DNA from 4 places in the Pseudomonas sp. LS1212 genome. Region 1 is predicted to be linked to each of the others. Evidence: predicted binding sites of a transcription regulator. Region 1 holds the regulator's gene; each other region holds the start of a gene.

Region 1 (2,200 bases):
AGGCAAACACTTCAGTTTCAGGCATATAATTTGCTTATGTTTGGCGCTTCGGTGCCCTGTAGTGGATGGCGCATGTGCGCCGGCGAATAAGGTGTTAAGCCCCTGCCATGAAACCATCGCTCGTCTTAAGAATGGGCCAGCAACTGACGATGACACCGCAGTTGCAACAGGCCATCCGTCTGCTTCAGTTGTCGACCCTGGACCTCCAACAGGAAATCCAGGAAGCCCTGGAGTCCAATCCCATGCTCGAGCGCCAGGAAGAAGGCGACGACTTCGACAACAGCGATCCGCTGGCCGACAACGTCGAGCAGAAGACTACCCCCGAAATCCAGGAGCCCAGCTACCAGGAGTCCACCCCAACGGTAGACAACCTTGAGGAGGGCGAATGGAACGAACGCATTCCCAACGAACTGCCGGTCGACACCGCCTGGGAAGACATTTACCAGACCAGCGCCAGCAGCCTGCCCAGCAACGATGACGACGAGTGGGACTTCACCACCCGCACCTCCGCTGGCGAGAGCCTGCAAAGCCACCTGCTCTGGCAATTGAACCTGGCACCGATGTCCGACACCGATCGGCTCATCGCCGTGACCCTGATCGACTGCATCAACAATCAGGGCTACCTGGACGAGACTCTCGAAGAGATCTGCGAGGCCTTCGACCCGGAACTGGACGTCGAGCTCGACGAGATCGAAGCCGTCCTTCACCGCATCCAGCAATTCGAGCCGGCCGGAATCGGCGCCCGCAACCTGGGTGAATGCCTGCTGCTGCAACTGCGCCAGATGCATCCCAAGACGCCTTGGCTGGCCGAAGCCCAGCGCCTGGTCACCGACTACATCGATTTGCTCGGTAGCCGCGACTACAGCCAGCTGATGCGCCGCATGAAGCTCAAGGAAGACGAGCTGCGCCAGGTCATCGAACTGGTCCAGAGCCTGAACCCGCGCCCAGGCTCGCAAATCGAGTCCACCGAACCCGAATACGTCGTACCGGACGTGATCGTGCGCAAGGACAACGAGCGCTGGCTGGTCGAGCTCAATCAAGAATCGGTACCGCGCCTGCGGGTCAATCCGCAATACGCAGGTTTCGTGCGCCGCGCCGACACCAGTGCCGACAACACCTTCATGCGCAACCAGCTGCAGGAAGCCCGCTGGTTTATCAAGAGCCTGCAGAGCCGCAATGAGACCCTGATGAAAGTGGCCACGCAAATCGTCGAGCATCAGCGGGGCTTCCTCGACTATGGCGACGAGGCCATGAAGCCGCTGGTGCTGCATGACATCGCGGAGGCCGTGGGCATGCACGAGTCGACCATTTCCCGTGTTACCACGCAGAAATACATGCATACCCCGCGTGGCATCTACGAGCTGAAATACTTTTTCTCAAGCCACGTCAGCACCTCCGAAGGCGGCGAATGCTCGTCCACGGCCATCCGGGCGATCATCAAAAAACTGGTTGCTGCGGAAAATCAGAAAAAGCCATTGAGTGACAGCAAGATCGCTGGTTTACTGGAGGCACAAGGCATCCAGGTAGCCCGTCGAACCGTCGCCAAATACCGCGAGTCACTCGGCATCGCACCGTCGAGCGAACGCAAGCGATTGATGTAGTCGACTGGCAGGTCCCTGAGATGCGCCACAGCGTTCCAGTGGCAGGCAACAGGCCTGCCTCTTTATGCAATGGCAATAAGGAGAAGCGGTATGCAAGTCAACATCAGTGGACATCAACTGGTTGTGACCGATCCCTTGCGCGATTACATCGGCGAAAAACTCGACCGATTGGAGCGCCATTTCGACAAGATCACCAATGTGCAGGTCATCATGGAGGTCGAGAAGCTGAAACAGAAAATCGAGGCCACCCTGCGCATTCCCGGCGGTGAAGTCGTCGCCAATGCGGAACATGACGACATGTATGCAGCAATCGACCTGCTCACCGACAAGCTCGACCGCCAACTAAAAAAACACAAGGAAAAACAGCAGAGCCTTTTGCAAGGTGCGACTGCTCGCTGATACCCCCCACCCATGATTCGACTTGAAAACATCCTGACCCCCGGCCGTTCACTCGTGAACGTGCCGGGCGGCAGTAAAAAACGCGTACTCGAACAAATTGCCAACTTGATCCACCGGGAAGTCCCGGATCTGGAGATGCAAGATGTCTACGAGAGCCTGATCGCCCGTGAAAAACTGGGCTCTACCGGCTTTGGCAATGG
Region 2 (2,200 bases), 500 kb from region 1:
GGGCCGACGGATCTGCCGGCAAGGCGATGCCGTTCTGTACGTACTGCAGCAGGGTGTCGTAGTAGCTGTTATCACCCACCAGCACGGCACCGATGACATGTTTGCCGCTGGCGTCGACCACCAGGCGCCGGTAGCTGGCGTTGGCTTCGTCGATGAAACGGTAGCTCTTGGCACCCGGCGTGGCGGCGTGGGCATCGCCAATGGAACCGACGTCGACCCCAAGCAGCTTGAGCTTGGTCGACATGTCGGCGCCGGTGAAGGTGGCTGCCACTTCCCCGGCCAGGGCACTGGCGACGTTGCGGGCCATGCTGTAACCCGGCGCCACCAGGCCGAAGATGCTGCCATTCCACGAGGCACATTCGCCGATGGCAAAGATGCGCGCATCACTGGTGCGGCAGTGCTCATCGATCACCACGCCGCCGCGCGGGGCGATTTCCAGGCCGCTGCTGCGACCCAGTGCGTCCTGAGGGCGAATGCCGGCAGAGAACACGATCAGATCGGTCTCGAGAAACTCGCCACCGTCGAAGTTCATGCGGTAGCGGTAGTCCTCGCCGGCAACGATGGCCTGGGTGGCCCGCGACAGGTGCACACCCACGCCCAGCGCTTCGATCTGAGCGCGCAGGGCAGCACCGCCATCGGCATCAAGCTGCACAGGCATCAAGCGTGGCGCGAACTCCACCACATGGGCTTCCAGGCCAAGGGACTTGAGCGCGTTGGCCGCTTCCAGCCCGAGCAAGCCACCGCCGACCACCACACCACGGCGAGCGTTGGCGGCGGCCGCGCGGATGGCGTCGAGGTCATCGAGGGTGCGATAGACCAGCCGCGCCTCGGCTTCGGAGCCAGGAATCGGTGGTACAAATGGATAGGAACCGGTGGCCAGGATCAGTTGGTCATAAGGATGACGCCCCTGGGCCGTGACCACTTCGCGGCGTTCACGGTCGATCTCCAGCACCGCCTCCCCCAAGTGCAGGCGCACACCATGGTTGGCATACAACTGCGCATCACCCAGGGCCAGGGTTTCGGCATCGCTGCCGCTGAAGTATTCCGAAAGGTGCACCCGGTCGTAAGCGCGCTGGTGCTCTTCACCGAACACATGCACTTCGAAACGCGCAAGCGCGCCCCGCTCGATCAACTGCTCGACACAATGATGGCCGACCATGCCGTTGCCCACGATGACCAGTCTTTCACGCTGCGCGATCGTCACTATCGAATTCATACAGGTTCCTCACTCCAGGCCATTCACGGTGGCCGCTGCCAAGCGGGGTGCGAGCCCCCTAAATAAACAAAAAAAAAGGCGCCTGGAGCCGAAGCTCCAGGCGCCTTTGCCTGGTATTCATCTGTGTAAGGTTGCGCGGGTACGATGCCCGGCTCACCTGTCCTGTTGTGTGATCGACATTGACCACCGCGGACTGTCTGCCAATGCGTCTTGGCTGACCTGAATAGGTAAAAGCAGGTTACGTGCCAACTACTCCAATGCTTGAAACTCGGCCTTTACAGGCCACCTTTAACGGCAAAATCGAACTCTCTTGGTGCGTTGCGGTGCAAATCTCACACTAATGGGGCGCCGTTTCAGTACACGTCGCGCAGATAACGCTTGTCGCGAGCCATGCCCGCCACATAGGCCTCGGCATCCTCGGCACTGAACCGGCCATGTTCGCGTACCACTGTCTTGAGCGCGGCATCGACATCCCTGGCCATGCGGCTGGCGTCGCCGCAGATATAGAAGTGCCCGCCTTCCTGCAACCAGCTCCAGAGTTGCGCGCCCTGTTCGAGCATGCGTTGCTGGACATAGATCTTCTGCTCCTGATCGCGGGAGAACGCCGTATCAAGACGCTCCAGGTGCCCGTCGCGGTGCCAGGCCTGCAGCTCATCGCGGTAGTAGAAGTCACTGGAGGCACGCTGCTCCCCGAACAGCAGCCAGTTCTTGCCGGTCGCCCCGGTGGCTTGACGCTCCTGCAGGAAGGCGCGGAATGGCGCCACCCCGGTGCCTGGGCCCACCATGATCATCGGTGCCTGCGGGTCCCGCGGCACGCGAAATTGTGCGGATTTCTGCGTGAAGATCGGCACCAGGCCATGCTCGGCACGGTCCGCCAGAAAGGCCGAGCAGACGCCGCTGCGCGCCCGGTCGTTGTGGCGGTAGCGCACCGTCGAAACGGTCAGGTGCACTTCATTCGGCGTCACCTTGGGGCTCGAGCTGATG
Region 3 (2,200 bases), 1.2 Mb from region 1:
GAAGCGTCTGGCTGGACACTTGCGAGATGGCCTCGCCGGTTACCAGGGCATCAATTTGCAGACGATCGGCAATGCGCGTGGCCGCGCGCAGCATCATGCGCTTGAGAATCACGCCCATGTGGCTGTTGTCGACCTTGCTCAGCAACTCGCCCACCACTTCTTCGAAGGGGATGCTGACGAACAGCACGCGCTGGGAGCTGCCGTACTTCTTCCAGAGGAAATGCGCGACTTCCATCACGCCCAGCTCATGGGCGCGGCCGCCCAGGTTGAAGAAGCAGAAATGGGTCATCAGGCCGCGGCGCATCATCTGATAGGCGGCAACGGTGGAGTCGAAACCACCGGACATCAACACCAGCGTCTGCTCCAGCGAGCCCAGCGGGTAGCCGCCGATGCCCTTGTGCTGGCTGTGAATGATGAAGACGCGCTTGTCGCGAATCTCCAGGCGCACCTCCACGTCCGGGTTCTTCAGCTCGATACCGGCCGCGCCGCACTGCTGGCGCAACTGGCTGCCTACATAACGATCCACATCCATGGAGCTGAAGGTGTGCTTGCCGGCACGCTTGCAACGCACGGCGAACATCTTGCCCGGCAGCAGGTGGCCGAAGTGTTGCTTGCACTGGGCCACCAGGTCGTCGAACTCACCCAACGGGTATTCGTCGACCTGCAGGAAGTGAGTAATGCCCGGCACGCAGGTCAGACGCTCGACCATCTCGCGCAGTACTTTCTGATCGTCGATGCGGGTTACAACGGTGAGGTTGTCCCACACGCCATCGACCACCAGCTTCGGGTCCAGATCACGGAGCACGACGCGGATGTTCCTGGCGAGCTGGCGGATGAAATGCTTGCGCACCGGCCGGCTCTTGATGGTGATCTCTGGGAAGACTTTTACGATTAGTTTCATGAAAAACAGCGCGCGAGGTGCCGGCCGAAAAAGGGGGGCGCGGATTATAGCGGAAATTGCTCAAGGTTTGACCAATTTTCGTACAGAAGGATTGCTGCGCACCAAAATGATCCACTGCAAGCAAAATGCGCATCAAATCGGTGCGATAAAATCCCTAAAAAAGCCGTTTAATACTCGCAACGCTTGAGTTTGGGGCAAAAAATCCAATTCGGAGCACTGGCATGCAATTTGCTCCCTTGTGAGGCAGGTTGCCTTGGCAGACTATTCGCGCCCGGCATCACCCAAATTACAGGGCTATCCATTACCAGCCCGAAGCCACCCGGAGGACAATATGTCGAAGTCGGTTCAACTCATCAAAGATCATGACGTTAAATGGATTGATCTGCGCTTCACTGACACCAAAGGCACCCAGCACCACGTGACCATGCCAGCCCGTGATGCGCTGGATGACGATTTCTTCGAAATCGGCAAAATGTTCGATGGTTCCTCCATCGCTGGCTGGAAAGGCATCGAAGCTTCCGACATGATACTGATGCCGGTTGACGAAACCGCCGTCCTCGATCCGTTCACCGAAGAGCCGACCCTGATCCTGGTTTGCGACATCATCGAGCCTTCGACCATGCAAGGCTATGACCGCGACCCACGCGCCATTGCCAAGCGCGCCGAGGAATACCTGAAGACCACCGGTATCGGTGACACCGTATTCGTAGGTCCCGAACCAGAATTCTTCATCTTCGACGAAGTGAAGTTCAAGTCCGATATCTCCGGCTCCATGTTCAAGATCTACTCCGAACAAGGCTCCTGGATGTCCGACCAGGACGTGGAAGGCGGCAACAAAGGCCACCGTCCAGGTATCAAAGGCGGCTACTTCCCGGTTCCTCCGTTCGACCACGACCACGAAATCCGTACTGCCATGTGTAATGCCATGGAAGAAATGGGCCTGGTCATCGAAGTTCACCACCACGAAGTGGCGACTGCCGGCCAGAACGAAATCGGCGTGAAATTCAACACCCTGGTTGCCAAGGGCGACGAAGTTCAGACCCTGAAATACTGCGTACACAACGTCTCCGACGCTTACGGCCGCACTTCGACCTTCATGCCCAAGCCTCTATACGGCGACAACGGTTCGGGCATGCACGTTCACATGTCCATCTCCAAGGATGGCAAGAACACCTTCGCTGGCGAAGGTTACGCTGGCTTGTCCGACACTGCCCTGTACTTCATCGGCGGTATCATCAAGCACGGTAAGGCTCTGAACGGTTTCACTAACCCTTCGACCAACTCCTACAAGCGTCTGGT
Region 4 (2,200 bases), 800 kb from region 1:
CCGCATCCATACCCGACTCCAGCAATGCCGCAGCCACCAGTACGGTTTCTTCGTCGCTCATGTCCGGCGCGATCTTGATCGCCAGCGGGACGCGCTTGCCCAGTTGCTGTGCCAGGACTTCACGGCGTTCGGCCAGGGCGCCGAGCAATTGCTTGAGCGACTCGCCGAATTGCAGGCTGCGCAGGCCCGGGGTGTTGGGCGAGCTGACGTTGACGGTAATGTAGCTGGCGTGGGGGTAGACCTTGTCCAGGCAGATCAGGTAGTCGTCGACAGCGCGCTCGACCGGGGTGTCGAAGTTCTTGCCGATGTTGATCCCGAGGATGCCGGTGTATTTGGCAGCCTGCACGCGCGTGATCAGGTTGTCGACGCCGAGGTTGTTGAAGCCCATGCGGTTGATGATGGCTTCAGCCTCGGGCAGGCGGAAGATCCGCGGCTTGGGGTTGCCGGGTTGCGGGCGCGGGGTCACGGTGCCGATTTCGACGAACCCGAAGCCCAGTTGGGCGAAGCCGTCGATGGCGGCGCCATTCTTGTCCAGGCCGGCAGCCAACCCCACCGGGTTGGGGAAGTCGAGGCCCATGACGGTTACCGGCAGCTTGGCCGGTGCCTTGGTCAGCAAGCCATTGAGGCCCAAACGGCCGCCGGCACCTATCAGGTCCAGCGACAGGTCGTGGGAGGTTTCCGGGGAGAGTTTGAACAGTAGCTGGCGGGCCAGGGTATACATGGGCGGGCTTAGCTCGACGGTGGGATCAATTAAGGGGGCGATTATAGCCGGGGCCGGGGTATGGGGCGAAGCTAATTCCGGGTTTTGGGAGGCGAGCCTATCCACCCTCCTATTCAGGGCATGCCCCAAACCGAGCGACCAAGCCCACCAATGGAGCACACTGGCATATGCCTTGCTTGCCCCACTCCCATCAGCACCCGCCCCAACGTCGGAGCAGGTCACAGACAACGGCGTCGTCCCCGGCCTGCACACCCGCGACAGGCCGAACGACGCTTTTTCATGAGTGGCACAAACATGCACAACACACCAGTGAACCCACTGGCCTGGGTCAACGGCAGCGATGCCCCGGAAAAGCACAGCCTCGACATCGGCTTCATGGCCCTGAGCGACTGTGCTTCGGTCGTCGTCGCAGCCACCCAAGGCTTTGCCCAACCCTACGGCCTGACCCTCAACCTCAAGCGCCAGAGCTCCTGGGCCACCCTGCGCGACAAACTGGTCAGCGGCGAGCTCGATGCCGCCCACAGCCTCTATGGGCTGATCTACGCCGTACACCTGGGCATCGGCGGCACCAACGCCACCGACATGGCCGTGCTAATGGGCCTGAACCAGAACGGCCAAAGCATCAATCTCTCGCCCCACCTGCAAGACCACGCCGTGACCAACCCTGAAGCACTCAAATGTCACGTGCACCAAAGCAGAACAAAACTCACCTTTGCCCAGACCTTTCCTACCGGCACCCACGCCATGTGGCTGTATTACTGGCTCGCCAGCCAAGGCATCCATCCGCTGCAGGACGTAGAAAGCGTCGTCGTACCGCCACCGCAAATGGTCACCCACCTGCAAGCCGGGCGCATCGATGGCTTCTGCGTCGGTGAGCCGTGGTCGGCCAGCGCCGTCAAACAGGGCCTGGGCTTTACCTTGGCAACCAGCCAGACGATCTGGCCCGACCACCCGGAAAAAGTCCTGGGCTGCACCCGCGCCTTCATCGAACAGTACCCCAACACCGCGCGGGCACTGGTCATGGCCATCCTCGAAGCCAGCCGCTTTATCGAACAAAGCCAGGAAAACCGCCGCAGCACTGCGCAGCTGCTCAGTGGCAAGGACTACCTGGATGCCCCACTGGACTGCATCGAACCTCGCCTGCTCGGCAACTACGAAGACGGCTTGGGCAACGCCTGGCAAGACCCTCACGCGTTACGGCTCCATAATAAAGGGGAGGTCAACCAACCGTACCTGTCTGACGGCATGTGGTTCATGACCCAGTTCCGCCGCTGGGGCCTGCTGCGCGATGACCCGGACTACCTTGGCGTTGCCCGGCAAGTCCAGCAAATGGCGCTGTACCGCGAGGCCGCCGAGGCACTGGGCGTGCCCTGCTCCGCCGAGTCGATGCGCAGCAGCCGCTTGATCGACGGAACAGTCTGGGACGGCACCGACCCTGCCGGCTACGCGCGCAGCTTCAAGCTGCATGCGTTGGTCGAT

What was found. The regulator sigma-54, encoded in region 1, starts transcription at its own class of promoters, with help from an activator protein. The targets are predictions, from matches to a motif close to ANTGGCATNNANNTTGCTNT.
Region 2: a site for sigma-54 is predicted at 1,447-1,466, ahead of nirB (nitrite reductase large subunit NirB). Genes of this name have one in related genera too.
Region 3: a site for sigma-54 is predicted at 1,117-1,136, ahead of glnA (type I glutamate--ammonia ligase). Genes of this name have one in related genera too.
Region 4: a site for sigma-54 is predicted at 881-900, ahead of NVV94_RS18595 (CmpA/NrtA family ABC transporter substrate-binding protein). Genes of this name have one in related genera too.

The regions. Positions count from the first base shown of each region.
Region 1 covers NZ_CP102951.1:4,807,539-4,809,738, forward strand. The annotation lists gene NVV94_RS22390 (RNA polymerase factor sigma-54) at 108-1,601, shown strand; gene hpf (ribosome hibernation-promoting factor, HPF/YfiA family) at 1,692-2,000, shown strand; gene ptsN (PTS IIA-like nitrogen regulatory protein PtsN) at 2,013-2,200, shown strand, end outside.
Region 2 covers NZ_CP102951.1:4,304,937-4,307,136, forward strand. The annotation lists gene nirB (nitrite reductase large subunit NirB) at 1-1,216, opposite strand, end outside; gene NVV94_RS20050 (bifunctional nitrate reductase/sulfite reductase flavoprotein subunit alpha) at 1,570-2,200, opposite strand, start outside.
Region 3 covers NZ_CP102951.1:331,881-334,080, reverse strand. The annotation lists gene thiI (tRNA uracil 4-sulfurtransferase ThiI) at 1-901, opposite strand, end outside; gene NVV94_RS01630 (hypothetical protein) at 900-1,088, shown strand; gene glnA (type I glutamate--ammonia ligase) at 1,233-2,200, shown strand, end outside.
Region 4 covers NZ_CP102951.1:4,005,005-4,007,204, forward strand. The annotation lists gene NVV94_RS18590 (quinone-dependent dihydroorotate dehydrogenase) at 1-721, opposite strand, end outside; gene NVV94_RS18595 (CmpA/NrtA family ABC transporter substrate-binding protein) at 1,016-2,200, shown strand, end outside.